3 regions of the Streptosporangium sp. NPDC049046 genome follow, and region 1 is predicted to be linked to each of the others. Evidence: predicted binding sites of a transcription regulator. Region 1 holds the regulator's gene; each other region holds the start of a gene.

Region 1 (10,104 bases):
CCTGCTCCACATGGAGATCGTCCGCGAGCGGCTGGAGCGCGAGTTCAACCTCTCGCTCATCTCGACCGCGCCCAACGTGGTCTATCGGGTGATCATGGAGGACGGCAAGGAGGTTGTCGTCACCAACCCCTCGGAGTTCCCCACCGGCAAGGTGGAGAAGGTCTTCGAGCCGATGGTCAAGACGACCGTGCTCGTCCCCTCGGAGTTCATCGGCGCGATCATGGAGCTCTGCCAGAACCGCCGGGGCAACCTGCAGGGCATGGACTACCTGTCCGAGGACCGCGTCGAGATCCGCTACACCATGCCGCTCGGTGAGATCATCTTCGACTTCTTCGACCAGCTCAAGTCCCGTACGCGCGGCTACGCCTCGCTGGACTACGAGCCCTCGGGCGAGCAGGAGTCGGATCTGGTCAAGGTCGACATCCTGCTCCAGGGCGAGGCCGTGGACGCCTTCAGCGCCATCGTCCACCGGGAGAAGTCGTACGCCTACGGGGTCGAGATGGCCAAGAAGCTGCGCGAGCTCATCCCCAGGCAGCAGTTCGAGGTGCCGATCCAGGCGGCGATCGGCGCCCGGGTCATCGCCCGTGAGAACATCCGCGCCATCCGCAAGGACGTCCTCGCCAAGTGCTACGGCGGCGACATCTCCAGAAAGCGCAAGCTGCTGGAGAAGCAGAAGGAGGGCAAGAAGCGGATGAAGATGGTCGGCCGGGTCGAGGTGCCTCAGGAGGCGTTCGTCGCCGCGCTGTCCACCGAGTCCTCCACGGACAAGGCCAAGAAATAGCTGAAACGTGCGGGCGAGGCCGCTGGTGACCCAGATCCTGCGGCCTCGCCCGGTATGAGGGGGATCGCTCAGCGCAGGACGCTGTAGAGCGCCGAGGTGAGCGACGCCCGGGTGTCGTCCTGGTCGATGGACCACATCATCGAGCCGCCGAGGCCCTTCAGGCGGATGTAGGCCGCCTTCTGCAGCAGCGTGGCCGGGTCGTCGTAGGACCAGAACTCGTTGCCGTCGTAGAGCCACACGGTCCCGGTCAGCAGGTCGCGGTGGCGCTTGCCCGGCTTCTTCACGAGGATCTTGTAGTCCTCGCTTCCGGCGGCGTAGGTGGCGGGAGCGGGGCCGGTGGCGGTGCCGTACAGGCCGTTCTTCCCGCCGGTGACGCCGGTCCAGCCCTGGCCGTACGCCGGTACGCCCACCACGAGCTTCTTGGCGGGTGCGCCGCGCGTGAGGTAGTCGCGGACCGTCTGGTCCACGCTGTACTTCACCGGGTGGGGGTCGCGCCGGTCGTTGAACAGGTTGCCGTTGTGGCCGGTGACGGTCTCCCACGAGCCGTGCAGGTCATAGCCCTGGATGGTGGCGAAGGTGAGCTGCTTGAAGACGTCGCGGACCTCGAAGCCCGCGTCGATCTTCGCGGCGGCGGCGGGCAGGAAGGCGGTCAGCTCGGTGCGCTGGTCGAACTGGTTCATCTGGCGGCGGATCTCGGCGACGAACAGGGTGAAGTTCCGCTTGTCCTCGGGGCGGATGATGTTGCCGACCTCCCCTGAGGAGCCGGGCCACTCCCAGTCGAGGTCGATGCCGTCGAACACACCGGCCCCGGTGCCGGGGGCGGTACCGGGCAGGTTGCCCTTCAGCCACAGGTCGATGCAGGAGGAGGCCAGCTTGGCGCGGCCCTGGGGGGTCAGCACCGCGTCGGAGAAGTACTTCGAGCCGGTCCAGCCGCCGAGGGAGATCAGGGCCTTGAGCCCGGGGTGCTTGGCCTTGAGCTTCTTCAGCTGGTTCAGGTTGCCGTTCAGTGCCTGCCCTTCGACGTCGGCGACGCCGTCCACGCTCTGCTCGGCGGGCACCGGGCGCTGCCAGTCGGCCCACGGGTCGGGGGAGTAGCAGGAGCCCTCGGCGTTGACGAAGCCGAAGGCGTAGTTGATGTGGGTGAGCTTGGCCGCGGCGCCGCTGGTGTCCATGTCCTTGACGTGGTAGTTGCGACCGTAGATGCCCCACTGGACGAAGTAGGCGACCCGCTTGTAGCGGTCACCGTGTCCCTGGAGTCCTTGAGATGCCTGAGCCTGGGCGGGGGCCGGCGCGGCCACCGCCACGAGACCCGCGGCGAGGGCTGTCGCGATCACTTTACGGAGGAGTCTCTGCACGGGCTTCTCCACTGCTTGGAATAGTAACTTATAGGAAACTTTCCTTTAAGTTTTCCCGGATCGTAGACCTGCGCGATCTGGCCGTCAACGGCCATCGGCGTTTTGACCGGTGGACGGCAGGACGCTTCGACTACCTTGGTAAGGCATGGAGCAGCAGGCGTTCTGCAACCGATGTGGCACCCCTGTGCGCGGGCTGTCGCGATGTCCCGGGTGTGGGGCGTCCACAGGGGGCCTGCCCTCGGCGAGCCGGTCCTCGCCGGCCGGGTTCCCGCCGCTCCAGGCCCCGTCGGCTCAGACGCCTTCGGTGCGGCCTTCCGGGGGCGTCCCTCCGGGCGGGAGCAGGATCCCGCCCGAAGAGTGGCGGCAGGATCCCGCCGACTGGCAGCAGCATCTTCCACCGGACGAGCGCCCCGGGCCGCCCGCGCCGGACGACCCGGCCCCGAGGGGCCGTGCCCGGTCGCCTCGCCAGGACCGCAAGGTCTGGCCCCCGCCTCCGCCGGCCGCGGTCCTCGCCGACGGAGGCGACTCCGGTCGATAGGCGAGGGCCGAGGCTCGAAGCCGACGGCCCTGGCTTCGAGCCGGTCGGTGTCCCTGAGCATCGGATCTTCGGCGTACCGGGCATCGCGGGGAAAGCGGCAGACTTGGGGCGTGCCATCCACACTTCCCGACGGGGATCCCGTACCCGCCTCCGGCGAGCTCCCGGAGAGCGCGCTCGCCGGACTCGGCGAGCGGCCCTTCGGCTTCTACGTCCACGTCCCCTTCTGCGTGACCCGGTGCGGTTACTGCGACTTCAACACCTACACGGCGTCCGAGCTCGGCCCCGGCGCCTCGCAGAAGGACTACGCGGACACCGCCGTCGAGGAGGTGCGGCGGGCGCGGGCCAACCTCGGCACCGCGCGTCTCCCGGTCGAGACCGTGTTCTTCGGCGGGGGAACCCCCACCCTGCTCCCCGCCGGGGATCTGGTACGGATCCTGAAGGCGATCGAGGAGGAGTTCGGGCTCGCCCCCGGCGCCGAGGTGAGCACCGAGGCCAACCCCGAGTCGGTGGATCCCGCCTACCTGGCGGAGCTGCGCGCGGGCGGGTTCAACCGGATGAGCTTCGGGATGCAGAGCGCCCGCGAGCACGTGCTCCAGGTGCTGGACCGCCGCCACACCCCCGGCCGCCCCGCGCGGGCGGTACGGGAGGCGAGGGAGGCGGGGTTCGACCACGTCAACCTCGACCTGATCTACAGCACGCCGGGGGAGAGCAACGACGACTGGCGCGCGTCGCTGGCCGCTGCGATCGAGGCGGGGCCGGACCACGTCTCCGCGTACTCGCTGATCGTCGAGGACGGAACGAAGCTGGCCGCCAGGATCAGGCGCGGCGAGCTCCCGATGCCCGACGACGACGTGGCCGCCGATCGTTACCTGATCGCCGACGCCATGCTGGCCGAGGCGGGGTTCGAGTGGTACGAGGTGTCCAACTGGGCGACCTCGGAGGCCGGGCGCTGCCGGCACAATCTGCTCTACTGGACCGGCGGCGACTGGTGGGGCGTCGGTCCCGGGGCGCACAGCCACGTCGGCGGCACTCGCTGGTGGAACGTGAAGCACCCCGCCGCCTACGCCCGGCGTCTGGCCGAGGGCACCTCGCCCGCGCACGCGCGCGAGGTGCTGGACCCTCAGGACCGGGCGGTGGAGCGGCTGATGCTGGAGCTGCGGCTAGCCCGGGGTTTCCCGCTCGGCGAGCTGGAACGCCCGCCCGTGGTCGCTCGCGCGCTCGCCGACGGCCTGCTGGAGGTGGAGCCGTTCAAGGCGGGCCGTGCGGTGCTCACCCTGCGCGGTCGTCTCCTGGCGGACGCCCTGGTCCGGGATCTCACCTGAGAGCTCCGGGGCACCGGCCGGTCCGCCGGGCGGGTCAGCCGACGAAGCGGATGTTTATCGGATAGCGGTAGGTCTCTCCCCGGTTGGCCGCCAGCGCGGCGACGATCGCCATGACGATCGATCCGACCCAGAGGAAGAACATCAGCAGGAAACCGATGAACACGAACGCCAGGACCCAGCAGACGGCGTAGGCGATCAGCACCGTGAGCTGGAAGTTGAGCGCCTCGGCGGCCTGGTCGCGCGCGTAGGGCGACTCGTCCTTCTTCGCCAGATAGAGCACCAGCGGCCCGACGAAGGAGGTGAGCAGGCCCAGCAGGTGGGCGAGCATCGCCATGGTGGTGTCGTCGCTGCCCGGTCGCGGGCCGTACGTTCCAGGGGGCGCCTGGTGGCCGTATCTCGGCGGGGGGCCGTACGCCCCGTATTCGGGGTATCCGTGCTGGTAACCACCCGGGTAGCCGTCGGAGGCGTACGGGGAGGTGTACGGCGGGTAGCCCCCGTACCGCTGGTCCGGTTGCCCGTGGGATCCGTATTCCTGGCCCGGTGGGGGGTGACCCTGGCCGCCGGGCCCGTATCCCTGGTCCGGGGGCGGGGTGCTCTGCCCCGGCCAGGAGTGGTCCGGCGGAGGGTTGCCGACCCGCCGCGTCGGGTCGTCGGCCGATGGGCCTTCGGGGTTCTCGCTCATGTCCCCTCCTGATGGGTTGACGGCCTATCCGTCCTCGTCCGGAACCGTCACGAAGTCGATCAGCTCCTCGACGGGGCCGAGGAGCTCTGGCTCCAGATCGGCATATGTCGTAACCGATCCGAGAATGCGGCGCCATGCGGCGGCAGGCTCCACATTCCAGCCCAGCGCGGCGATGACACCCTCCTTCCAGGGCACCCCGCGGGGCACCGACGGCCAGGAGGGGATCCTGAGCACCTGCGGTCTGACCGCCTGCCAGACGTCCACGAACGGGTGCCCGACGATCAGTACGTGCGGTGAGGAGATCCGCGCGGCGATCCGGCTCTCCTTGGAACCGGGGACGAGGTGGTCGACGAGCACACCCAGCCGCCGCCCCGGCCCCGGGCCGAACTCATCGACGATCGAGGGCAGGTGGTCGACCCCCTCCAGATACTCCACGACCACGCCCTCGACCCGCAGGTCGTGCCCCCAGACCTTCTCCACGAGCGCGGCGTCGTGCACGCCCTCCACGTAGATCCGGCTCTCCATCGCGACCTGGGCCCGCAGGCCCTCGACCGCGATGGAACCCGACGCGCTCCGCCTCGGGCCGCGCGGCGCGGCGGCGGGTCGTACGAGGGTCACGACCCTGCCCTCCAGAAGGAAGGCGGCCGGCTCCAGCGGGAAGACCCGCCGGCGCCCGAAGCGGTCCTCCAGGGTGACGGCCTCCTTGTCGCAGGCCACCACGGCGCCACAGAAGCCGCCGTCGGCGTCCTCGACGACCAGGTCGAGCTCCGCGGGCACCTGGGGGATCGTCCCCCTGCGCGGGCGCCGCCAGTCTCCCGCCAGAACGTCACGCTCGTACATCACCGACCGCCACCCTCTCTCGCCGGGGATCAGGTGGGACGCTAGCAAACACCGGCGTCACCTGCCGTAGGGTCCCGGCTGTCCCCACTGCCCCATCGACGACGCGGCGGCGGCCTGGCGCTTGCGGGCGCCGCTGCGCTTCACCAGCACGACGATCGTCACGACGATGGCGAGCAGGATCCCGATACCGGGGATCAAGAACAGGGCGGCCACCCCGCCCACCAGCGAGTCGGCGGACAGTTCCCTGCCCACGCCGAAGGTCGTGCCGTCGGCGGGGTCGGCGGAGCACTGGACCTGGTAGTCGCCCGCCTGGTCCACGCCGACCCGCAGGCCCATCTCCCAGGTGACGCCGTCGGATCCCGCGACGGTCTGCTGGATGTCCGGCTTCTGCAGGCGGGGCGTGCTCGTACCGCCGGTGAGCGTGCACTCGAACTTGGTGGGCCCGCCGGTGGCGACGTAGATCGCCGGCTTGTCCGCCGGGTCGAGCGCGACCGTCGCGGTCTCGCCGGGGGCGAACGTCCGCGTCGGGGCCGCGTCGGTGACCGCGCCGAGGATGCCACCGGCGAAGCCGCCGATGCCGACGACGATGCTGACCAGGGCGAGCAACCAGACCCCGACGATCCATCCGATGCCAGGCTTGATCTTTCCGCTGGGAGGCGGTCCCTGCGGGGCGCCGTAACCGGGAGGGGCGTAACCGTACGAGGGGGGCTGCTGGCCGTACGGCTGCTGACCGTATTGCTGGCCGGGCTGCTGCTGGCCGTACTGCTGACCATACGGCTGCTGAGGGCCGCCGTGACCGGGGCCGCGGGAGGCGTCGCCCGGATAAGAACCGAAATCGTTGGACATGTGCAAATTGTGGTGGGTATCGCTTGGATCGCGATAGCAGTTGACTTGACAAAGGCTTGCCGTCATCATCCACCGCTTTCGCTTATCGCGCCTTCCGTGCGGGGGCCGTACACTTGGCACTCGGGAACACAGAGTGCCAAGCCTCGTGTTTCCCTCTGAACGCAGGCAGGGAGGTGACCACGTTGGTCGACGACCGCAAGCTCGCCGTGCTCCGCGCCATCGTCGAGGACTACGTGTCCACCAACGAACCGGTGGGGTCGAAGGCTCTCGCGGACCGGCACAACCTGGGGGTGTCCCCGGCGACGATCCGTAACGACATGGCGATGCTGGAGGAGCAGGGCTACATCGCCCAACCCCACACCAGCGCCGGCCGGGTGCCCACCGACAAGGGCTACCGGCTCTTCGTCGACAGGCTCTCGCAGGTGAAACCCCTGTCGAGCGCGGAACGCAAGGCGATCGAGAGTTTCCTCGCGGGCGCCGTGGACATCGACGACGTCGTCATGCGGACGGTGCGGCTGCTGGCCCAGCTCACCCGGCAGGTCGCCGTGGTGCAGTATCCGACGCTGACCCACTCGACGGTCAGGCACGTCGAGCTGGTGCCGCTGAGCGAGCGCCGGCTGATGTTCGTGCTGATCACCAACACCGGCAGGGTCGAGCAGCGCGTGATCGAGGTGCCCGACGTCATCGACGAGCAGCGCGTGGCACACCTGCGCGCGATGCTCAACGCCTCCCTCGACGGATGCGGGCTCACCAGCGTTCCCGACCGGGTCGCCGATCTGCCGGAGCGGTTGCCCGCGGAGGATCGACCGCTCGCGGCGACTATCCTGTCCGTACTGCTCGAGTCCCTGGTGGACAGGCATGATGAGAAGATCGTTTTTGCCGGGGCCGCCAACCTCGCGGGAGCCGACTTCACCGTCGGGCTCCGCGACGTGCTGGAGGCCCTGGAAGAGCAGGTCGTGCTCATGCGACTGCTCGGTGAGACCTCGGACCTTTCCGCGCTGACCGTGCGGATCGGCTCGGAGAACCCCTACACCGGACTCCAGGGCACATCCATCGTCGCCGCTGGATACGGTTCCGGGGACAAGCAACTCGCCCGGCTCGGTGTGCTGGGCCCGACGCGAATGGACTACCCGGTCACGATGGGCGCGGTGCGCGCGGTGGCACGCTACGTCAGCCAGATTCTGGCTGCATCATAAGAGGTCAACGAAAAGTGGCTAAGAGCGACTACTACGGCACCCTCGGGGTGCGCCGTGACGCCAGTGCGGAAGAGATCAAGAAGGCGTACCGCCGCCTGGCACGCGAGTTGCATCCCGACGTCAACCCCGATCCTGAGACTCAGGAGCGCTTCAAGGAGATCACACAGGCCTACGAGGTCCTGTCCGACTCCGGCAAGCGGCAGATGTACGATATGGGTGCCGACCCGTTCGCCGCGGGCGGCGGTGCGGGCGCCGGGGGCTTCGGCGCCGGCTTCCCGTTCAGCGACATCATGGACGCCTTCTTCGGCGCGGCCGGTGGAGGCGGTGGCCGAGGCCCCCGCTCCCGTGCCCGCCGCGGGCGCAACGCGACCATCAGGGTCGAGCTCGACCTGCGCGAGTCGGGCTTCGGCACCACCCGCGAGCTGGTCGTCGACACCGCCGTGGTCTGTGAGGTCTGCACGGGCTCAGGGGCCGCGGCCGGCACCCACCCCGACACCTGTGACATGTGTCATGGCCGGGGAGAGGTCTCCCAGGTCACCCGGTCCTTCCTCGGCCAGGTCATGACCTCCCGCCCCTGCCCCCAGTGCGGCGGCTTCGGATCGATCATCCGCAACCCCTGCCAGGAGTGCTCGGGTGACGGCCGGGTCCGCACCCGGCGGACCATCAAGGTCCGCATCCCGGCCGGTGTCGAGGACGGCACCCACATCCAGCTCGCCGGCGAAGGCGAGATCGGCCCGGGCGGGGGTCCGCCCGGAGACCTGTTCCTGGAGATCGTCGAGCGTCCCCACGAGATCTTCGAGAGGCGCGGCGACGACCTGCACTGCACCGTGCAGATCCCGATGACCGCGGCCGCGCTCGGCACCATCCTGACCATGGAGACGCTCGACGGCGCCGAGGAGCTCGACATTCGTCCCGGCACGCAGTCCGGGCAGACGATCCCCCTCTACGGGCGGGGCGTGCAACGGCTGAACGAGACGGGCCGAGGCGACCTGCTAATCCATGTGAACGTGGAGACCCCCGCCCGCCTCGACGCTGAGCAGGAGACCCTCCTGAAGGAGCTCGCCAGGCTCCGCGGCGAGGAGCGCCCGCCCGGTAAGTTCGCCCCCGGGCAGCAGAGCTTCTTCTCCCGCCTGCGGGACGCTTTCAATGGCCGCTGACCAGGTCTCAACGGCCGCTCCGCCCCGCTTCCGGTCGCGTCGTCACGGTCCGGCCCGCACCCTGCCCGGTGCAGGTTCCCGGCCGGGGCGTCGGGTCCGTCCCGAGGCATCGTCCCGGTCGCGTTGCCGGGGGCACCTCGGGGCGGTCCGCCCGGACGGCCCATGACCGTCCCGGTCTTCCTGGCGGACCCGGCCGACCTGGCCAGGCCGGAGTTCGTCTTCGGCGGTCCCGAAGGACGCCACGCGGCGGCCGTACGGCGGCTGCGGGCGGGTGAGCGGCTCGACCTGACCGACGGGGCGGGCTCCGTCGCCGAGTGTGTGGTGACCGAGGCGGGCAGAGACTCACTCCGGGTCGAGGTACTGCGCCGCCACGACGTGCCCGTGCCGTCGCCGCGCCTGGTCGTGGTCCAGGGCCTGCCCAAGGGCGACCGGGGCGAGCTGGCCGTGGAGATGATGACCGAGGCGGGGGTCGACGTGATCGTCCCCTGGGCCGCGGCGAGGTGCGTCACCCAGTGGAAGGGCGAGCGGGCGGCCAAGGCGCTGGCCCGCTGGCGCTCCACGGCGCGCGAGGCGGGCAAGCAGTCGCGCCGCTTTCACCTGCCGGAGGTGACGGAGCTCGCGTCCACCGCGAAGGTGGCCGGCCTGTTGTCGGCGGCGGCGTTGGGCGTCGTACTGCACGAGGAGGCCGCCTCCCCGCTGTCCGGCCTGCCTCTCCCCGCGGGCGGCGACATCGTCGTGGTGGTCGGACCCGAGGGCGGGGTGTCGGGGGAGGAGATCGCCGCGTTCCGCGAGGCCAAGGCGGTGCCCGCGCTGCTCGGGCCGACGGTGCTGCGCACCTCGACGGCCGGCGTCGTCGCGGCGGCGGTGCTCCAGACGCGCAGTGGCCGCTGGTAGGGCGCCCCTGCCGACGCGCCACCGATCGCACGGCGACCACGGGGCCCGGGGGATCCGCGCCGTGAGGTCTCGGCAGCCGTGAGACAAAGAACCGGTCATGGCTTGCCGTGGCCGGTTACCAATGCTGGTTTGTGGGTGGGGGACCGGTCATGGCTTGCCGTGGCCGGTTACCAATGCTGGTTTGTGGGTGGGGGACCGGTCATGGCTTGCCGTGGCCGGTTACCAACGCGGGTTGTAGGTGGGGGACCGGTCACGGCTCGCTGTAACCGGTTACCAACGCGGGTTGTGAATGGAGGGCCGGTCACGGCTCGCCGTGACCGGTTACCGCGCTAGTTCTGGATGGGGGCCGGAGCCAGGGTGTTCGCCTCCGTCGGCATGGGGGGCGACACGTCGCTCGAGGGGGCGCACTCGTCGGGCGAGCACGGGCTCTCCGAGGGGGCCGGTGGCCTCGATCGCGACGGCGTCGGGGTCGCCTCGATCTCCTCGCACTTGC
Region 2 (10,104 bases), on a different contig from region 1:
GGCCGACGGCTTTCCCACCGTCCCCGACCTGCTCCGGCCGGACACGATCGCGACGATGACCGCGCCGTCCGCGGCCGAACCGACGTACGCCTGCGGCTGGCACGTCAACGCCCTCGGCAACTGGTGGCACGACGGCCGGCTGATCCCCTACGGCACCGAGAGCATCCTCGCCCGGACGAGCAACGAGTTCTGTTGGGCGGCGCTCGCCAACGGCAACGGCATCGACCTCGACACGATGATGTGGGAGGTGTTCCAGCAGTTCGCCGCCTGGCCCTCCCACGACCTGTTCTGAGAACGGCCCCCGTCAACGAAGAAACCCAGGCCCCCTCCGGGCCTGGGCTGCCGAGAGTCCCCTGCGTACACGAGACGGCCCCCTTCACGATCACATCTCGGGCACGCTCGGGCACCTTCAGGCGCTGAGGGCCCGCGCGACCGTGAGGCTGTCCTCGTAGATGTGATAGCGGGTGATGAGCCCGTCCTCGACGGTGAGGTGCAGCGCGAACGGCGAGGTGTACGCGGCCCCGTTGTCCCGCACCGTCTGCACGATCTCCCCGAACACGACGGCGTCCGCCCCGTCGACCAGGATCCGCGTCACCGACGTGCCGTTCAGCTCGGGCACATGATGGGTCTCCAGCGACCGGAAATGGTCCGCCACCTCGGCCCGGCCTGACCGGGGACGAATCCACGGCACCGCCGGATGCCCCTCGGCGGGCCAGTTCAACTGCCAGTCGACCGGCTCGGCGAACAACTCCGCCGTACGATCATGATCGCCCTTGACCATCCGACCCAGCAGTTCTTCCACGACGTCACGGGTTTCACCACTCATGTCGCAAGCATCCCTATTTCGAATGCCACCCGTCGATTACCGCCGAGGTAGGGCGGGCTCGCGAAGGCCGAAACCGGAGAGCGCGCCACACTCGACCGCGTCCACTACCCCGAACGGCTACACCGTCACCCGAGGCCACGCCTCATCGTGAACCGGTACGGTCAGCGGGCAGGAAAGTCGAACTCGCCGTCCTTGACGCCGCCGACGAACGCCTCCCACTCGGCCCGGGTATAGACGATCACCTCGGCCTCAGGCCGACGACTGTGCCGCACGGCGACCCGCCCACTACCATCAGCCAACGGACCAGCCTCAACACACTGACCACCACCGTTGGCACTCCTGGCACTGACATGCCAAGCGACGTTGGCTAATTCTTCGCTGGCCGCCATTACACGTTCCCTTCTCCGGCGGAGAAGTCGAATTCACCGTCTTTGACGCCGCCGACGAACGCCTCCCACTCAGCGCGGGTGTAAACAATCACCTCAGCCCCAGGCCGACGACTGTGCCGCACAGCAACCCGCCCACTACCATCAGCCAACGGACCAGCCTCAACACACTGACCACCCGCATCAGGGCTTCTGGTGCTGATGTGCCAGGCGACACCCGCCAGTTCTTTGGGGTCGATCGTCATGTGCTTCTCCCTCTCGCTCGTCTGACACGACCGATCGCAGTCCGGATGACAGTCGCGGACTCATCCGGGTTGAGAGCAATGCTCCGGATGGAATTGTACGCTCGCGTGAAGTTCTCGGCGCCCTCTGCTTCGCTATAAACAGCGCCGCTCCGGGTTTCCACACAGGCGATGTCGGAATATGGCTCTCGCATGTCGAAGATCGAAAAAGAGCCCTCCAGGCTGGCGTGCGCCCCAGCAGTGAACGACAGAATCCGAATGGTCACATTCGGCCTGTTCATAACCTCGGCCAGATGCTCCAACTGGGCACCCATCACCTTCGAATCGCCGATCATGCGGTGCAATACAGCCTCATCAAGGATGACCTCCAGGTGCGGAGCGGGTTCGGCATCGAACACACGTTGCCGGTCTATCCGAAAGTCCACCCAGCGCTCGATCTGCTCGCCGGAAGCATCCATACCACCTGCCGCGATGACCGTCTGCGCGTAGTCCCGAGTCTGGAAGAGACCGGGAATGACCATCGCTCCGTAGAAGCGGATTCTCTCCGCCCGGGTTTCGAGCCAGGCATGATCAAACATCACGCCAAGGGGAGCTGCGGCATAACCGTCCCACCAGCCCTTGCGCCAGATATCGCGACTCAGTTCTTCCAGTCCGTCACGAATCTTATGGTCGTCGACACCGTACAGGTTGAGGAGTGCTAGCACGTCAGACACCCTCGCCGGGATAATTCCGGACTCCAGTCGACTGATGGTCGCGGCGTCACGCTGCAGGTAATCGCCTGCCTGCTTGAGCGTTATTTTTGCCGACTCACGGAAGTCTTTCAGATGCTTGCCGAGCCATTGCGCCCGCAGGGTGGGTCCTCGCCTCGCACCCATCTCCGCCTCCTTCGAGTTCACCGTGTCGCCACTTCTGGGTAAATCCGAACAAATCCGGCAAGCTCATTACGTAAGCTTGCGCAAATTCGAATTCGATGCAACGCTACCGAAGCATCGGCCGTTACGCTCGGTGTTCGCTCGAAAACGTAGAGGAATCAGGGCGGAGCGGAGCCGTACGGCAGATCTTCACCCACGTTCAGCATCGGAAGGGAGCACCGGCATGGAGCACCACCCTGGTTCCGACCAGCCATCCGCCTGCCATGGCCCGGACTTCGGCGAGCACTACCCGCGAGAGGTGGCTCTGGAGCGTGCGTACACGCTGACCGGCGATCTTCCCCGCATGTTCGCCCTGGTCCAGGACTTCGCCGAGGGCGAGGAGAGTCACCCCGAGGTGGTGGCCTACGGGCTGGCGCTGCCGGGCGGCACGGCGACGACCGTCGGCGCGAACGGCCGCGGCTTCGGCCTGTGGGCGAGCCCCCGCAGCGCCGCCCGCCGACTCCATTCCGACCTGGTCTGGTTCGGCGACGGCGGCATGCAGGAATCCACCCGGTAGATCCCGGTATGCACAGGCATCGACTCCCGGCACGGGACACCGTGCCGAGAGCCGTCCTGCACGACGCGGCCACCCACCTGGAAGCCCTCCGCGACCTCCTCTCCCCCCACCCCATCGCCGACCTGGCCCGCTATCTCCTGTGAGCCGGACAGCGGTTCGTCGTCGGCTTCGGCCTGGAGATCGCCGTCAGGGGGACGAGACGTGCGCTTCCCTCCCAGCCGCTGTAGTGCCGTATCAGCCAACGTTTGCCCGTGAGCGGGCGCTTGCGCCGACCTCCAAGTAAGGCACAAGTACCTTCTGCGACTTTTGGTGACCGATACCGAGATCGCAGGAGATTTTCCATGGGGGTTCGCAACTTCTTTCCGGCCGACCGGATGCGCAGGTGGACGACGCCGTTCCCGCCGCAGGCATCCGGACCGGAAGAGGTCCTGGCGGCCGCGCGGCTCGATCCGCGGGCCGTCGAGGACACGAAGGAGGTCTCGCCGGGAGGCAGGACGCACCTGAAGGGGCCCATCGAGGCCAGACCGGATCCGAAGACCCGGGTGGAGCCGTCGCGCCCCTGGCGGACCGCCTATGTGGCGCCCCCGGTCGCCTTCGGCGGGGACGACGAGAGGACGGCATTCGTCTCGCCGGCGAGCGGGAACGACGAGACCACCGCGACGGACGCCTGGCGTGGCCTCAGGAGCCGCGCACCCGCCCGGCCGAAGACGGCGGCCATCGCCGTCTTCACCGCGGGTGCCACGATCGCCCTGCTCACCCTGGTCGCGTTCGGCACCGTGCTGGACCAGGTCTGGCTGATGCCCCCGCTCGTCGCCAGCGCCGCCCTGGTCTTCGGCGCGCCGACCCTGCCGCTGTCGCAGCCGCGAAGCGTGATCGGCGGCCAGTTCCTGGCGGCGCTCACCGGATTCGCCGTACTGGCCGTCGCCGGCTCCTCCGTCTGGGCCGCCGCCGTCGCCGGCGGCCTGGCCCTCGGGGTCACGGCCCTGACGCGTACGCCGCACTCGCCCGCCGCCGCCACCGCGACGCTCGTGGTCGCCCAGCAGCAGCCCCTGGTGCCGTTCCTGCCGATACTCGTCGCCGCGACCGTCATCCTGGTACTCGTCGGCATGCTCGTCGGACGCAGCGGGGTGACCCCGCGCTACCCCACCTACTGGTGGTGACGACCACCGGCTCCGCCGCTCGCCATGCCCGGCTCGCATTCACTGCGTCGGTGTGCGACAGACAGCGGCGGCACGGCCACCGGCATCGGCTCCCGGTACGAGCCGCCCTGCCGGGAGGCGGTCACCGCCGAGGAATGCGGCATCGCACATGGCCGGAAGCGCGGCGAAGGCAAGCGAAAGGCACAGGACCGCTCATCGACCTCGCACCGACCGCCAGGTCTGCCGGGGTGACAACTAAAGACCAAGTGATCAGCAAGTGAGGAACTCGATCATGATCCTTTCGCGAAGCAGAAAGGATCATGATGAAGAGGACAGCGTTGTTGCTGAGCACGGTGGTGCTCAGCGGGCTGCTGGCCACCACCCCCTCGTACGCCGCCACATCCTCCGCCCTCGCGCCCAAGACCGCTGTGGCCCAGGTGAAGGCGAGTCCCGCCAAGCGGTCGGGTGCGTGTCCGACCACGGTGGGATTCTCCGCGGTGGTGGCGGCCAAGGGCAAGGGCATCATCCGTTATAGGTGGGTACGCGGCGACGGCGGCAAGAGCGTCGTCAAGAGCTTCCGCGTCAACGGCTCGCGCAAGGTGGTCGTGCGAGACCGGCAGACCTTCGACCGCGACACCACCGGCTGGCAGGCCGTCGAGATCCTGGGCAAGAAGGGTCTGTCGGGCAAGGCACGCTTCAGCGTCGCCTGTGACGGTCCCGCACAGGTGTGGGACATCTCCCACCCGCTGCCCGCCCAGCCCGGACGGCCGATGGAGTCCGCGGCGGACGTGGACGTCAGCCCGGCCGCCCACAACGGCGTTTGCCCGGCGACGGTGCGGTTCACCGCGACCATCCAGGTCTCGCGCACCCCGGCCACCGTCGACTACCGGTGGATCGACAGCATCACCGGCGAGGGACGGCCGGAGTCGCTGTACTTCGCCGCCGGCGGGCCGCGCCTCCGCCAGGTCACGCTGCCGATGAGCGTGGGCAGCTCCGCCCGCGGCTGGAAGGCCGTCCACATCCTCACCCTCGGCGGACACGACTCCGGCCGCGCCGACTACGCGGTGACCTGCAAGAGCGGCCCGGCGCCCACCCCGACGTCCACTCCGAGTTCCACGCCTAGTTCCACGCCGACGTCCACGCCGACGTCCACGCCCACGCAGCCTCCGGTGACGCCGGGACGGCAGATCGTGGAGCTCACCCCGGGCGACTACGCGGGCACCTGCGTGGAGCCTGTCGCGTACCGGGCCACCGGGCGGGTCACGCTCCCCGCCGGAACCGCGCAGCGGGTCACGTACTGGTGGCTCGTGGACGGCGCCGCCTGGCAGAAACAGGTGCTGGACTTCCCCGCCTCCGCCCAGGCCCGCTCCCAGGACGTCTCCGCCTCCTGGACCCTCGGTGCCGCAGGGGGCGGCCCGCACAAGGTCGGCCTCATGGTCGAGGGCGGCCCCTCCCAGCCTGACGAGCGCTTGTACACCTTCACCTGCGACGAGGGGCCCAACGACGCCAATGTGACCTTCCGCTACGTGCTCGTGCCGCTCTACGCGGGCGACTGTGACCGTTCCTTCAGCATGCGTGTGGACGGGCTGTTCACGACGGACCGGGAGACCGAGGTCAGGTACCGCCTGGTGGCCGACGGCCAGCCGGGGCCGGTCAGGAGCCAGGTGCTCAAGCCCGGCGTCGTCCAGACGATCGGCGATTTCTGGAACAAGTCCACGCAGAGCAGCGGAAACGGCACCGTACGGCTTGAGGTGCTCAACCACAACAAGCCGTTCACCCAGCAGACCTACTCCTGGACCTGTGTGCCGAAGGACCCGACACCGGGCACGGTCCGCATCGGCGGGCTGACCTCGGTGGCCTACCACGGCGACTGCGACGCCGCGCCGTACCCGACCGCGTGGGCGGACCTCCATGCGGCTCCGAACACGGAGATCAGCTACCGCTGGGTCATCGACGGGAAGCCGGATGACACCCGCACGCTCAAGGTCGGATCCAGCGGATTCCTCGGTCTCCAGTCCGCTCACTGGACCAGGAGTTCGAAGACCAGCGGAACGGTCGCCATCGAGGTGCTGAACCACAACAAGCCGACCAAGCAGGCCGCGTATCCAGTGAACTGCATCTGATCGACATCGTCCCGCCCGTAGCCCCCTACGCGGACCACGGGCTTTCACGTTCTCCGGTGTGCCTTGTCACCCGGCTTGGGCCTACCTCCGAATCCGGTTCCAATCTCCCCGGAAGCCGGTCCTACCGCCCGCAGGCGAGGAGCGCCAGCCCCTGACACCGAGGCGGCGTCTGGGTCTGGGCCCGGCGGAAGGGCCTGGTGCCGGTCCCGATGACGTCGCCGCCGAAAGAAGGACTCCGGAGAACACCCAAGGCGCCCCGGCCGGGGCGCCTTGGCGAGACGATCTAGCGCTGGGCCTCGATCATCCAGTGGTGCTTCTCCAGATCCTGCGTGATCTCGATGAGGATGTCCTGGGTGACCAGGTCGGGCTTCTCGGTGGCCTCGATGCGCTCGCGCATCCGGCGGACGATGGACCCGAGGATGTCCGTCATCGCCGCCACGACCTTGCCGTCGTGGATGTAGCCCGTCTCCAGTTGCGGCACCTCGCTGGTCTTGGCGAGCGTGGAGGCCCGGCCGTCGGGGTTGCACCCGAGGGCTACGGCGCGCTCCGCGACGGTGTCCGCGTGCTTCCTCGCCGACGAGACGATCTTGTCGAGCTGCAGGTGCAGCGACCGGAAGTTGTGGCCGATCACGTTCCAGTGCGCCTGCTTGGTCAGGAGTGACAGGTCGAGCAGGTCGATGAGCGCCCCCTGGAGCACGTTGCCGACGACCTTCTTGTCTTCCGGGTTGAGTGGACTGGTGATCGCAGACATAGAGTTTCCCCCTGTTTCGAACCTAGTTTCCTCTTTGCTGCTAAATGTCCGTACCCATCTATCGGCCCCCTACGCCGGTCGAAATGTTGACACTGTCATGATTACAGTGTCACTATCGAGGCATGGAATGGACCATCGGTGAACTGGCTGAGCGGGCATCCGCGGCGCTGGCCCCCACCGCCCAGCTCAACGGGCGGGTGCGGGACATGCCCAACGAACGCCTCATCCGCTGGTATTCGACGATCGGCCTCCTCGACCCCCCGTCGGCCCGCCGAGGTCGCGTCGCCATGTACGGCAGACGCCACCTGCTCCAGATCGTCGCCGTGAAGCGACGCCAGTCCGACGGCCGCACCATCGCCGAGATCCAGGCCGAGCTGGCCGGAGCCACCGACCAGACCCTGGAGTCGATCGCCCGCCTCCCCGACCACCCACCACAACCCCCACCCCCTCCGGCGGCGACCGGCACGCCGGCACGCCCGCGCTTCTGGGCCGGACCGCCCTCCCCCGCAGAGCCGCCGACGCCACCGAAGTCACCGGAGCCGGCCAAGCCGGTGAAACCAGTGAAACCGGTGAAACCGGAGGTGCCCGCACCGCCGCCCCGACCGGCCGCCGCACACGCCGCACAGCCGCCCCCGCCCCCCGCGACCGAGACCCGGCCCGCGCCGTCCTCGCCACCCGTCCCGAAGGCGGTGGCCGTCCACGGCGTACGGCTCGCGAACGGCGTGACGCTCCTGCTCGACACGGGCGAGCACGCCCCCACTCCCGATGACCTCGCCGAGATCGCCGCCGCCGCGGAAGGGCTCCTGTCACTCCTCCGCGAACGCGGCCTCACACCTCCGGAAGGAACTCGCTCATGATTACCTCAATCACAACACTGCCGCCGGAGGAGTGCCACCCCGTCCCCGACACCGGGCTGGGGGCGCTCGCCACCGAGCTCGGCAACCTGCCGCTGGAGAGCGTGGACGTGACCGCCGCCGTGTCCGGCCTGAGCGCCGGGGTCGAGGTGGTCCAGGGTTTCCGTAACCCGCACGACGTGGCGCTTGAGGCGACGTACGTCTTCCCGCTGCCCGACCGGGCCGCCGTGACCGCCTTCAGGATGGAGGCCGACGGCCGGGTCATCGAGGGTGTGCTCAAGGAGCGCGGCCAGGCCAGGGCCGACTACGACCAGGCGATCTCCCAGGGCAAGCGGGCCGCGATCGCCGAGGAGGACCGGCCGGACGTCTTCACCATGAGGGTCGGCAACATCGTGCCGGGCGAGCGGGTCACCGTGCACCTCACGCTGAACCAGCCGCTCCCGTACGAGGACGGCGCGGCCACCTTCCGCTTCCCGCTGGTCGTCGCCCCCCGCTACATCCCGGGCACCCCGCTGGACGGCGAGCGGGCGGGCGACGGGTGGGCACCGGACACCGACGCGGTCCCCGACGCCTCCCGGATCACCCCGCCGGTGCTGCTGCCCGGCTTCCCCAACCCGGTCCGCCTCTCGCTCGCCGTCTCCGTCGACCCCGCGGGCCTGGAGCTGCGCGAGGTCCGCTCCAGCCTGCACGTGGTCCAGGAAGAGGGCGGTGTGATCCGCCTCCAGCCGGGTGAGCGGCTGGACCGCGACTTCATCCTGCGCCTGGCCACCGGCGCCTCCACCTCCCTCGCGCTCGCCCCCGAGGAGAACGACGAGGAGAACGGCCCGGAGAACGATGAAGGCACGTTCACGCTGACCGTCGTCCCTGAACCTGCCCCCGCGAGGGCCAGGCCCAAGGACGTGGTGCTCGTCCTCGACCGTTCGGGCAGCATGACCGGCTGGAAGATGGTGGCGGCCCGGCGCGCGGCCGCGCGCATCGTCGACACGCTCACCTCGGGCGACCGGTTCGCGGTGCTCTCCTTCGACAGCGTCGTGGAATACCCGGAGGGTCTCGGCGAAGGGCTGTCGGAGGCGTCCGACCGCAACCGCTACCGCGCCGTGGAGCACCTGGCCAGGCTGGAGGCGCGCGGCGGCACCGAGATGCTGTCCCCGCTGGAGCGGGCCGCCGAGCTGCTCGCCGACTCCGCCAGGGACCGGGTGCTGGTGCTCGTCACCGACGGACAGGTCGGCAACGAGGACCAGATCCTGGCGCGGACCGGCGCCGCGCTGGCCGGGGTTCGGGTGCACACGGTCGGCATCGACAGGGCGGTCAACGCCGGTTTCCTGGGCAGGCTGGCCGGGGTGGGCGGGGGTAGGTGCGAGCTGGTCGAGTCCGAGGACCGGCTGGACGAGGCGATGGAGCACATCCACCGCCGGATCGGCGCCCCACTCGTCACCGACCTGTCCATCGAGGCCGACGGGATCGACCTGATCACCGAGACGGTCAGCCACATCGGCTCGGTCTACTCGGGCGTCCCGCTCACCGTGCTCGGCCGCTACCGTGGCCCCGCCGAAGGGGCGATCACCGTACGGGGCGTGGGCGCCGACGGCTCGCCGTGGGAGCGGAGGGTCACCGCCTCCGTGGTGCACAATCCGGCCGTACGGGCGATCTGGGCGCGGGCGCGGCTGCGTGCCCTGGAGGACCGCTACGCGGCCGGTGACCGGTCGCTGGAGGCCGAGATCGTCGAGACCTCGCTCAGGTACGGGGTGCTCTGCAGGTTCACCGCCTTCGTCGCGGTCGACACGCAGGTGGTCGCCGAGGGCGGTCCCGGACACCGGGTGATCCAGCCGGTGGAGCCGCCCAGCGGCTGGGAGAACCCGATCGCCGCCGCTCCGATGATGATGACCTCGATGGCCTTCGAGAACGCGGCGGCCCCGCCGCCCCCCGCGCCCACGGGACCGCCCGGGATGGCCCGCCCCGGCTCCATGCCGAGGTTCGCGGCGAGCCCCGCCGTCGGCGGCATGCCGCACGAGGCGGCGGCCGGAGGCTTCGACGACCGCGCCAGGATGCTGCGTCCCGCACCGGCGGGGGCCGCCCCGAAGCGCGGCAAGTCCCAGGGCGCCCCCCAGGACCCGCCGAAGGAGCAGCTCGCCGAGGAGCTGAAGCGGCTGCGCGCCGCGGCCTCCCTGCCCGCCGCCGAGCGGCTGCTCCTGCTGGAGGACCTGGGCAGCCGCCTCGCGGCCCTCGTCGTCTACCTCGGGGGCCACGCCGAACTCGCCGCCCTGGCGAGCGAGCTGCAGGCCGGTGGGGACGTGGACGTCCTGTGGCGGAGGGCCGTGGAGGTCCTGGAGTCTCTGACGGGTTCCACCGGGCGAC
Region 3 (10,104 bases), on a different contig from region 1:
TGGCGCAGGCCCCCGATGAGCTGGTGGGCCACCGCGGCGACCGGGCCGCGGTAGGGGACCTGCCCCTCGATGCCCTCGGGGATGAACTTGTCCTCGTGGCCGACGTCGCCCTGCGCGTAGCGGTCCTTGCTGAAGGAGGCGCCGCCGCGCTCGCGGTTGCGGACCGCGCCGAGCGAGCCCATCCCCCGGTACGACTTGAACTGCTTGCCGTTGATGAAGATCAGCTCACCCGGGGACTCCTCGCAACCCGCCAGGAGCGAGCCGAGCATGACCGTGTCGGCTCCGGCCGCGATGGCCTTGACGATGTCACCCGAGTACTGCAGGCCGCCGTCGCCGATCACCGGAACCCCGGCGGGACCCGCGGCCAGCGAGGCCTCGTGGATCGCCGTCACCTGCGGGGCGCCGACACCGGCGACCACGCGGGTGGTGCAGATGGAGCCCGGCCCGACGCCGACCTTGACCGCGTCGACCCCGGCGTCGACGAGCATCTGGGCGCCCGCGCGGGTGGCGATGTTGCCACCGATCACGTCGACCCGGCTGTTGGACTTGATCTTGGCGATCATGTCGGCGAGGCCCTTGGAGTGACCGTGCGCGACGTCCACCACGATCACGTCGACCCCGGCCTCGATCAGCGCCATCGCCCGCTTCTCCGCGTCGCCCCCGACGCCGACGGCCGCCCCCACGACGAGCCGGCCGTCGGCGTCCTTGGTGGCGAGGGGATACTGCTCGCTCTTGGTGAAGTCCTTGACGGTGATGAGCCCGCGCAGCCGCCCTCCGGCGTCGACCAGCGGGAGCTTCTCGATCTTGTTCTGCTTGAGCAGGTCGAACGCGTCGTCGGTGGAGACCCCGACCGGCGCGGTGACCAGCGGCATCGGGGTCATGACCTCGCGTACCGGACGGTTCTCGTCGGTCTCGAAGCGCATGTCGCGGTTGGTGACGATGCCGACGAGCACACCGGTCTCGTCGGTCACCGGGACCCCGGAGATCCGGTACGTCGCGCACAGGCGCTCGACGTCGGCCAGCGTGTCGTCCGGGGAGCAGGTGACCGGGTTGGTGACCATCCCGGCCTCAGAGCGCTTGACGAGGTCGGCCTGCTGGGCCTGGTCCTCGATCGACAGGTTGCGGTGCAGGACGCCGATGCCGCCCTGGCGTGCCATCGCCACCGCCATGCGGGCCTCGGTCACCGTGTCCATCGCCGCCGAGACCAGCGGGATCCGCAGGGTGATGCCCCGAGACAGCCGCGTGGTGGTGTCGGCCTGCCCCGGCTGCAGGTCCGAATACGCGGGAACGAGGAGCACGTCGTCGAACGTGAACCCCGGCTCGGTGAACTTGGCCATCTGCAATCCTCCTGCCGCGGCGCTCTCATGACGGGGAAAGGCGCCGACCCCCGGGTCACAGTTTAGAGTCTGGCGCCAAACCCGGTGGACCCGGGGGAAAAAGGCGAGACAGGTGGACCGCGGAGAGAAGAGGGGTCCGGGGGGCCCGGGGGAAAGACGGGCCCCCCAGGTAAAACGGGGAGGAAAGGGAAAGCGAGGGACCGAGCGGTCGGTGATCCGCTCGGTCCCCCGGATCACCGGCGTCGGCGCGGGGACGCCCTGACACCACCCGAACCCCCCTCCACATCCGGATGGCGGTGTGATCCGCGCCTTTGCCGACGCTGCGTCAAGGGTGCGTCACGATGCGTTCGCCACGCAATGTCCGAACGTGCAATTGCACGAAGCTGCACACGAGGGCATGCGAGTAGAAGCAACGCCCGGACAGGGATGATTCGCCGGGTTATCCTCGCCAGACCTCGTGTACCTGCAGGAGTCCCTCACCGATGCGCACAGACACCCCCGCACTGCCCGATCCACTGGAAACCCTGGGGCTCACCCCGGCCCAGACGACCCTTTACAACGCGGTCCTGCGCCTGCACCGCGCCACCTGCGCCGAACTCGCCCAGGCCACCAACGGCTCGCCCGAGCCGATCGGCCGCGAGCTGGCCACCCTGGTACGGCTGGGAGTCGTCGACGAGCAGGGGGGTGAGTACCTCGCCCGTCACCCGGCCGCGGCCCTCGGCCACCTGGTCGCGGAGAGGCTGGACCGGCTCGCCGCCGAGAGTCGCAGGATCGACACCGTGCTCGGCTCGATCCGCGGCTTCATCCACCAGTACGACGCCGGGCGCGACTACCAGACCGGCCAGTTCTCCGTGGACCTGGTCGGAGGGGCGGACGAGCTCTACGAGAGCGTGATCGGCATGGCGGTCCAGGCCCCGCCGCTGAAGCTGATGTCGGGCATCCCCGACAGGCGGACGATGAGCGACTTCGCGCACCGCTACGCCGACCAGTGGATCGCGGCCCAGCGCGACGGCCTGCTCTCCTGCCGGGTCACCATCCCGGTGCACACCCTGGAGATCCCCGGTCTGCGCGACAAACTGGACCAGTTCGAGCGGGCGGGGGCCGAGGTCCGCACCCTCGACACGGTGCCGAGCTGGTTCCTCATCGCGGGGGACGACGCCGCGGGCATGCCCGCCCAGTGGGGCGGCACGCTGCCCGAGAACGCCTACAACTTCCACCTGGTGAGGGCTCCCGTCGTGGTGGCCGCGCTGCGCTCACTCTTCGAGGAGCTGTGGGCCCGCGCCGCCCGCCTGCCCTGGACCCACCGCGACGACGGGGTGGTCCGGGTGCTGCGACTGGCCGGCCAGGGCGTCACCGACGAGATGATCGCCCGGCAGCTGGGCGTCTCGGTCCGCACGGTGCGTGCCAGGTTCGCCGACGCCATGTCCGAACTGGGGGCGCAGTCGCGGTTCCAGGCGGGGGTGGAGGCCGCCCGGCGCGGCTGGCTCGCCTAGGCTCCCCCGGGCCACCCGGGCTCCCGAGGCTCCCCGGGGCCTACCGGCACGGCCGCCGCCCTCGGGCTCCCCTGTCACCTGGACCTTCCCCCATCGCCGGGGACCTTCGGCATCTCCGAGTTGCCCGCACTGTCCTAAAGCGTCCCACTCATACAGTTCGGAACTCGTCTGTCACATCCAGGCCATAAGGTGGGATCGTGCTCGACGATGTCCCTCGCGACCCATTCGCGGATGACCCCGACGACCCGGCGGCGGCGCTGGGCGATGCCGACGATCCCGAGCCCTTGACGACGGACGAGCGCGACGAGGCCATGACCGACCTCGCCGACGTGGAGGTCTTCCGCTCGCTGCTGGAGCCTCAGGGCGTACTCGGCCTGGTGCTCGACTGTCCGGAATGTGGAGAGCAGCACTACTTCGACTGGGAGCTGCTGCGCGGCAACCTGCGCCAGATGATCGAGAACGGCCAGCCCCAGGTGCACGAGCCCGCCTACCAGCCCAACCCCACCGACTACGTGAGCTGGGAATACGCCCGTGGTTACGTGGACGGCGTGATCGACACCGAAGAACACCGCTGATCCACGTCGTCGACCAGGGCCGCCAGCAGCGCGACCGCGACGTCCGAGGTGGAGACGGGCGTCCTGCCCGAGAGGGCCTCCACGAGCTCGTCGGTCTCGGCTACCGCCGGGTCCTCGTCCGGCCCGTATCTACGAACCGGACGGCGCGGGTGAACCGTTGTCATGATCGTTCTCGCTCCGGGTCGTCGCGATCCCCGTCCCGCGGCTCGGGCTTGCGCTCGCGCCCCCTCTTCGACGGCTCCGCGGTCAAGCTATCGACTCCAGCTCCGCCATCGCTCGCAACCGGGCGAGCGCCCTGTGCTGGGCCACACGAACCGCACCTGGTGACATGCCGAGTACATTACCGGTCTCCTCGGCGGAAAGACCCGACACCACTCGGAGCATGAGCAGCTCGCGTTGGTTGTCGGGCAGCCTGGACAGCAGCCGGCGGGCGTGTTCGGCCTCGATGTAACGCACCACCGTCTCCTCGGGCCCCGGCCCCTCGTCGGGCCCGTCAGGAAGATCCTGGGTGGGCACGGCGGATCGCACGGAGCTGCGCAGCGCGTCGGCCACCTTGTGAGACGCGATACCGAAGACGAAGGAAGCGAACGGGCGTCCCATGTCACGGTATCGGGGCAGCGCGGACAGCACCGCTATGCATACTTCCTGGGCCACGTCGTCCGCGATGTGATACTGGCCGGAAACCCGGCCCAGACGACCACGGCAATATCGGACGACCATCGGCCGCAGTTGCGCGATCAGAGATTCGATCGCGGTGCGATCCCCCTGAACGGCGAGGCTTGTCAGATCCTTGAGATCATCCCTGTGGGCGACCCCATCAGACCTCGTCGCAAGCCTCACCCCATTTTTGGCGTCGGCGACGCATCCCTCGGTCACGTTAGGCATGATGCCCGCCCCGATAGTGACTGTCGTCATCGCAAACGGCTACGGATTGGTCACATTGAGGCGGAGTAACGGGGCGTAATCAAACAGCGACGGCAACGACTACAGAATGTGCAAATATTTCATTCGATTGCCAAATACATCGTCTATTCGCTAGAACCGCGTTTGGTCTTCCGTCCGACATGACGCTTGAGATCGTTTTCGGTTTACCGCGAAACACGAACGGCTCGCGCCTCCTGCGAGACGCGAGCCGTTCGGAACCGCTTCGGAACCGCTGAGGAATCAGTGGCCGTGGCCGTGGCCGTGACCCTGGCCGGCGGCCGGGGCCTCCTCCTCGGGCTTGTCCACCACGAGGGCCTCGGTCGTCAGCAGCATGCCGGCGATGGAGGCGGCGTTCTGGACGGCCGAGCGGGTGACCTTGACCGGGTCGATGACGCCCTGGGCGATCAGGTCGCCGTACTCGCCGGTGGCGGCGTTGAAGCCCTGGCCGACGGACAGCTCGGTGACCTTCGCCGTCACGACGTAGCCCTCAAGGCCGGCGTTCTCCGCGATCCAGCGGGCCGGCTCGACGAGAGCCTTGCGGACGATGGAGACACCGGTCGCCTCGTCACCCGTCAGGCCCAGGTCGTCGAGGACCTTGGAGACGTGGATGAGCGCGGAGCCACCGCCGGAGACGATGCCCTCCTCGATCGCCGCACGCGTCGCCGAGATGGCGTCCTCCAGGCGGTGCTTCTTCTCCTTCAGCTCCACCTCGGTGGCCGCGCCGACCTTGAGCACGCAGACGCCGCCGGAGAGCTTGGCGAGGCGCTCCTGGAGCTTCTCGCGGTCCCAGTCGGAGTCGGACTGCTCGATGGCGAGCTTGATCTCCTTGACGCGGTCGGCGATCGCCGCGGCCTCACCGGCACCGTCGACGACGGTGGTGGAGTCCTTGGTGATGACGACGCGCCGGGCGGTGCCCAGCACCTCCAGGCCGACGTGCTCCAGCTTGAGGCCGATCTCCTCGCTCACGACCTGGCCACCGGTGAGGATGGCGATGTCCTGCAGCATGGCCTTGCGGCGGTCACCGAAGCCCGGCGCCTTGACGGCGACGGAGGTGAAGGTGCCACGGATCTTGTTCGTGACGAGGACCGCGAGGGCCTCGCCCTCGACGTCCTCGGCGATGACCAGCAGGGCCTTCTTCGTCTGCGCGATCTTCTCGAGCAGCGGCAGGAAGTCGGCGACAGAGGCGATCTTGCCCTGGGTGATCAGGATGTAGGGGTCCTCCAGGATCGCCTCCATGCGCTCCTGGTCGGTCACCATGTAGGGCGACAGGTAACCCTTGTCGAACTGGAGACCCTCGGTGAACTCGAGCTCCAGGCCCATGCTGTTGGACTCTTCGACGGTGATGACACCGTCCTTGCCCACCTTGTCGAACGCCTCGGCGATCAGCTCACCGATCTTGGCGTCCTGCGCGGAGATCGTCGCCACATTCGCGATCTCCTTCTTGTCCTCGACCGGACGGGCCGACTCGATCAGCCGGTCGCTCACGGTCCTGGCCGCGATGTCGATGCCGCGCTTGAGGGAGAGCGGCTGCGCTCCGGCGGCCACGTTGCGCAGACCCTCGCGGACCATGGCCTGGGCCAGGACCGTCGCGGTGGTGGTGCCGTCACCGGCGACGTCGTTGGTCTTGGTCGCCACTTCCTTGGCCAGCTGGGCGCCCAGGTTCTCGTACGGCGTCTCCAGCTCGACCTCGCGGGCGATGGTGACACCGTCGTTGGTGATGGTGGGCGCACCGAACTTCTTGTCGATGACGACGTTGCGGCCGCGCGGGCCCAGCGTCACCTTGACCGCGTCCGCGAGAGCGTTCACGCCGCGCTCGAGAGCTCGGCGCGCGTCCTCCTCGAACGACAGGGTCTTCGGCATGACAATCCTCTCTATAAGTACGTCGGCGCATCAAAGCCCCGGGCGCTGACGCGACCCGGGGCTCGATACGTCATCTTTGTGAAGCGAGAACTACTTCTCGATGATGGCGAGCACGTCACGGGCGGAGAGCACGAGATACTCCTCGCCGTTGTACTTCACCTCGGTGCCGCCGTACTTGCTGTAGAGGACCACGTCGCCCTCCTTGACGTCGAGCGGAATCCGCTTCTCGCCCTCGTCGTCCCAGTTGCCGGGACCCACCGCGAGGACCTTGCCCTCCTGCGGCTTCTCCTTGGCGGTGTCCGGGATGACCAGACCGGAAGCGGTGGTCTGCTCGGCCTCAAGCGGCTGGACCACAATGCGGTCGCCGAGCGGCTTAACGGGAACCTTGGTGGCGGTCGTCACGTCGGACCTCCCCTTCAGATATGAATGATCTAGAAGAGGCGACCAGCGGTCTGCCGTCGCGGGTGTCAGACCTGCCTCGTCGCATGTATTTGGCACTCTCACCGGGAGAGTGCCAATACGGAACAGTATGCAAGGTGGCCTTGACAGTCAACACGAAGCACCCCTTCTCCGCTTCACGCGAACGTCAAGCCAGGTGGAAGCCCTACGGCGAAGCCCTACGGCCGAGGCGGTAGCGTCGGCCGATGTGAATCTCGACGCATTCCGGGAGCTCCTCACCCAGCGCGGCCAGGAGGCTCTGGGCGCCGCGGCCGAGACCGCCGCCGACGACCCGGTGACGGCGGTGACGAGGTTAAGGAAGATCTACGACGCGGACCTGACCTCCGCGGCGCTCACCCAGGCGACGCTCAGGCTGCGCGCGAGGGAGAAGTTCGGCGCCGACGCCGATCTCATGTACTTCACCCGGACCGGCCTGGAGCAGGCCACCCGCCGCGAGGTCGCCGACCACAGGGCGCGGCGCCTCCCCCCGGGCTCGCGGGTCGCCGACGTCTGCTGCGGCATCGGCGGCGACCTCCTCGCCCTGGCCAGGGCCGGGTGCTCCGTCGAGGCCGTCGACGCCGACCCGCTCACCGCCGCGATCGCCCAGGCCAACGCCGACGCCCTGGGCTTCGGCGACCGGGTCTCGGTCCGCGCCGCCGACGCCTCCACCCTGGACCCGGCCGCCTTCGACGTCCTGTTCGCCGACCCCGCGCGCCGCGGCGCGCGGGGCCGGACCTTCGACCCGATGGGATACTCACCGCCCTGGCCCGCCGTGCTGGAGATGGTGGCCCGAGCCGGGGCCGCCTGCCTGAAGGTCGCCCCCGGGATCCCGTACGAGTTCGTCCCCGAGGGCGCGGAGGCCGAGTGGGTCTCGTACAAAGGCGACGTCAAGGAGGCCGTGATCTGGTGCGGTGCGCTGGCGGGCGAGGCGGCGCGCAGGGCGACGATCCTGCCGTCGGGGGCCACGATGACCCCCGACCCCGCCCTCGGCGATCCCGCCACCGGCCCCGCGGGACGCTACATCTACGAGCCGGACGGCGCGGCGATCCGCGCCCACCTGGTCGCGGAGATCGCCGCGTCGGTCGGCGGGCACCTGCTCGACCCGCAGATCGCCTACATCACCGGTGACACCGCGACGCCGACGCCGTGGGCGTCGCGGTACGAGGTCCACGAGACGCTGCCGTTCTCGCTCAAGCGGCTGCGGGCGGCGCTCCGCGAGCGCGGCGCCGGCAATGTGACGATCAAGAAGCGTGGCTCAGCGGTGGACGTCGACCGCCTCAGGAAAGACCTCCGACTTTCCGGCGGGGAATCCGCGGTGGTCATTCTCACCCGAATCGGTGACCGGCCGTTCGCCTTCGTGTGCACCTCCGACTGACCGGCGGATCATCACCATCTGACCAGCCAAAATAGTCAATTCTTCCAGCCAACCGGCAATTCCTTTCTTTTATTCTCGCTGCCAGAAAACCCTGATCCAGGGGCTAAGGTTGCCGGGCGGGAGTTCTCTCTCGCCTGCGTTTCCCTCTCGTTCATCAGCAAATCCCATCAAACCCAACCGCGCGGCTGAGCGTCGGCGAGCGAAGGAGCTCTCGGTGGATCACTCCGACCACACCCTGCTCCAGGCAGGCGGCCAGGCCGCCATCTCCGACCGGATGCGTGAGCTCCTCGCCCGCGCGGCACAGGACCACGTCTACGAGCAGCGCACCCAGGGGGCCGTGCTCGACGAGATCCGGCGGCGCCTGGAGGGCATGGAGTGGGTGCTTCGCGAGGTCAGGGAGCGCGAGATCGGCGGGCTGAACGGCACGCTGGAGTCCGTCCACGGCCGGCTGGACGACATCGCCGCCCGCCCGCCCTCCTGGGCCGAGGGCCTGGCCCAGCACGTCGAGGCGATACGCGACCACGTCGACACCGTCGGCGAGCGGGTCGACTCCCTCGGCCGCCGCGTCGACACCGTCCGCGACCGGGTCGTCCCCCTGGGCGAGCTGCCGAGCCTGTGGACCGACCTCGGTTCCGTGGGCGAGAGCATGGACGAGGCGCTCACCCGCCTACGGGCGATCTCCGACGGCACCCAGGGCCTCGACGAGCAGGTGGGGCAACTGGCCGAGCACCTGGGCAGGCTCCAGGCCGACATGGGCGTCGCGGCGCACCGGTTCAGCCGCCTCGACCGGGCCGTGGCCGACCTCTCCCAGCGCACCGGGCGCGTCGAGGCGGGGATGCTCGACCTGGTGGCGAGCGTCCAGCAGGCCGTCGGCACGGCCACGGACCGGATGCTCGCCGCCGTCGAGCAGGTGAACGGCAAGGTCGACCTGGTGAGCGGAAGAGTCGAGCAGGTGGGCGCCGGGGTCGACCTGGTCGCGCCGAGGATCGACGAGCGCACCGCCGCCGTCGAGAGCCGCATCGACAGGCTGGACGGCCATCGCATGACGGCCGGTGGCCGCTTCGACACCCTCGACGAGCGCCTCGACGACATCGAGGGGCGCCTCACCTGCCGGATGGACGTCATCGACTCCCGGCTGTCCACGCTGGACGGGCGCGCGGAGAAGTCCGCAGAGCGCCTGGAGAGCCTGGACGAGCGCCTGGAGGACCTGCCGGCCGTGCTCGGCGTCGGCGCGCTCATCGGCGTTCAGACCGCCGAGCAGCGCGAGCGCTTCGACTCCCTGGACGAGCGCGTCATCAGGGCGGAGGCGGCACTCTCCCCTCTCGCCGAGACGCTCCGCGCCCTGCCCGACCGCGACGAGCTCTCCGAGGCCCTGAGCGAGACCGTGGAGCCCGCGCACGCCGACCTCACCCGTCGTCTGAGCGCCCTGGAGGAGACCATGCTCGCCCTGGCCGAGGCGTTGCTCCGTCCCACCAGGGGCGACAAGGACTGACCTCGGTTCTCCGCCGGGGGCCGCTCCGGGCCCTCCCCGGTCCCGCTCGGCCTTCGCGAAAATCCCGCCCGGCCTCACCGGTCCCGCTCGCCCTTCGCGGAAGATCCCGCCCGGCCCTCACCGTGTGGGGAGACCCGGGCCTCACGGGGAGAGGACGAACCGCGCGAGAAGCACGGACGCCGTCAGCCGGAGCGGGTGGCATCGGCCGCCGGGCGCCTCCCCTCGCCTTCGACGACCTTCGCCTCGCGGCACAGGTTGTTCCTGACCACCGAGAGCAGGGACGACAGCTCGTCGGTCTGCTCGGCCGTCAGTCCGTTGGTCATCCGCCGGTGCACCTCGGCGAGGACCCGGTCCACCTCCGGGCGGAGCGCGTGCCCCTTGGGCGTGATGTCGACGATGCTGATCCGCCGGTTGGCGGGGTCGGGCCTGCGACTGACGAAACCGCTGCGCTCCAGGCGCTGCAGGGTCTTGGTCATGGTGGACACGTCGACGCCGACGATTCTCGCCAGGGCGTTCTGCGACTGGGGGCCGTTGTCCCACAGCGCGCCCATCACACGCTCCTGGCCCGGGTAGAGGTCGATCTCGCCGAGGAGGTCGGCGAGCAGCACGC

The links. The regulator HrcA, encoded in region 1, represses chaperone genes, less so after heat shock. The targets are predictions, from matches to a motif close to TTGGCACTCTCNNNNNGAGAGTGCCAA.
Region 2: the regulator HrcA is predicted to act here: its motif matches at 6,982-7,008, upstream of AB0B96_RS01765 (DNA starvation/stationary phase protection protein).
Region 3: the regulator HrcA is predicted to act here: its motif matches at 6,681-6,707, upstream of groES (co-chaperone GroES).

Annotation. Positions count from the first base shown of each region.
Region 1 covers NZ_JBEZEZ010000008.1:99,799-109,902, reverse strand. The annotation lists gene lepA (translation elongation factor 4) at 1-781, shown strand, start outside; gene AB0B96_RS13370 (glycoside hydrolase family 18 protein) at 850-2,136, opposite strand; gene hemW (radical SAM family heme chaperone HemW) at 2,785-3,996, shown strand; gene AB0B96_RS13360 (DUF4870 domain-containing protein) at 4,031-4,678, opposite strand; gene AB0B96_RS13355 (DUF3097 domain-containing protein) at 4,703-5,518, opposite strand; gene AB0B96_RS13350 (hypothetical protein) at 5,576-6,364, opposite strand; gene hrcA (heat-inducible transcriptional repressor HrcA) at 6,547-7,560, shown strand; gene dnaJ (molecular chaperone DnaJ) at 7,575-8,717, shown strand; gene AB0B96_RS13335 (16S rRNA (uracil(1498)-N(3))-methyltransferase) at 8,880-9,611, shown strand; gene AB0B96_RS13330 (hypothetical protein) at 9,941-10,104, opposite strand, start outside.
Region 2 covers NZ_JBEZEZ010000001.1:418,766-428,869, forward strand. The annotation lists gene AB0B96_RS01720 (serine hydrolase) at 1-292, shown strand, start outside; gene AB0B96_RS01725 (nuclear transport factor 2 family protein) at 410-826, opposite strand; gene AB0B96_RS01730 (DUF397 domain-containing protein) at 988-1,215, opposite strand; gene AB0B96_RS01735 (DUF397 domain-containing protein) at 1,215-1,457, opposite strand; gene AB0B96_RS01740 (helix-turn-helix transcriptional regulator) at 1,454-2,329, opposite strand; gene AB0B96_RS01745 (hypothetical protein) at 2,550-2,882, shown strand; gene AB0B96_RS01750 (hypothetical protein) at 2,891-3,025, shown strand; gene AB0B96_RS01755 (HPP family protein) at 3,224-4,042, shown strand; gene AB0B96_RS01760 (hypothetical protein) at 4,342-6,144, shown strand; gene AB0B96_RS01765 (DNA starvation/stationary phase protection protein) at 6,428-6,895, opposite strand; gene AB0B96_RS01770 (MerR family transcriptional regulator) at 7,018-7,752, shown strand; gene AB0B96_RS01775 (VIT domain-containing protein) at 7,749-10,104, shown strand, end outside.
Region 3 covers NZ_JBEZEZ010000002.1:165,633-175,736, reverse strand. The annotation lists gene guaB (IMP dehydrogenase) at 1-1,337, opposite strand, end outside; gene AB0B96_RS03250 (helix-turn-helix transcriptional regulator) at 1,820-2,830, shown strand; gene AB0B96_RS03245 (DUF5319 family protein) at 3,028-3,405, shown strand; gene AB0B96_RS03240 (hypothetical protein) at 3,366-3,569, opposite strand; gene AB0B96_RS03235 (sigma-70 family RNA polymerase sigma factor) at 3,652-4,290, opposite strand; gene groL (chaperonin GroEL) at 4,570-6,189, opposite strand; gene groES (co-chaperone GroES) at 6,280-6,591, opposite strand; gene AB0B96_RS03220 (methyltransferase domain-containing protein) at 6,836-8,002, shown strand; gene AB0B96_RS03215 (hypothetical protein) at 8,217-9,494, shown strand; gene AB0B96_RS03210 (MarR family transcriptional regulator) at 9,677-10,104, opposite strand, start outside.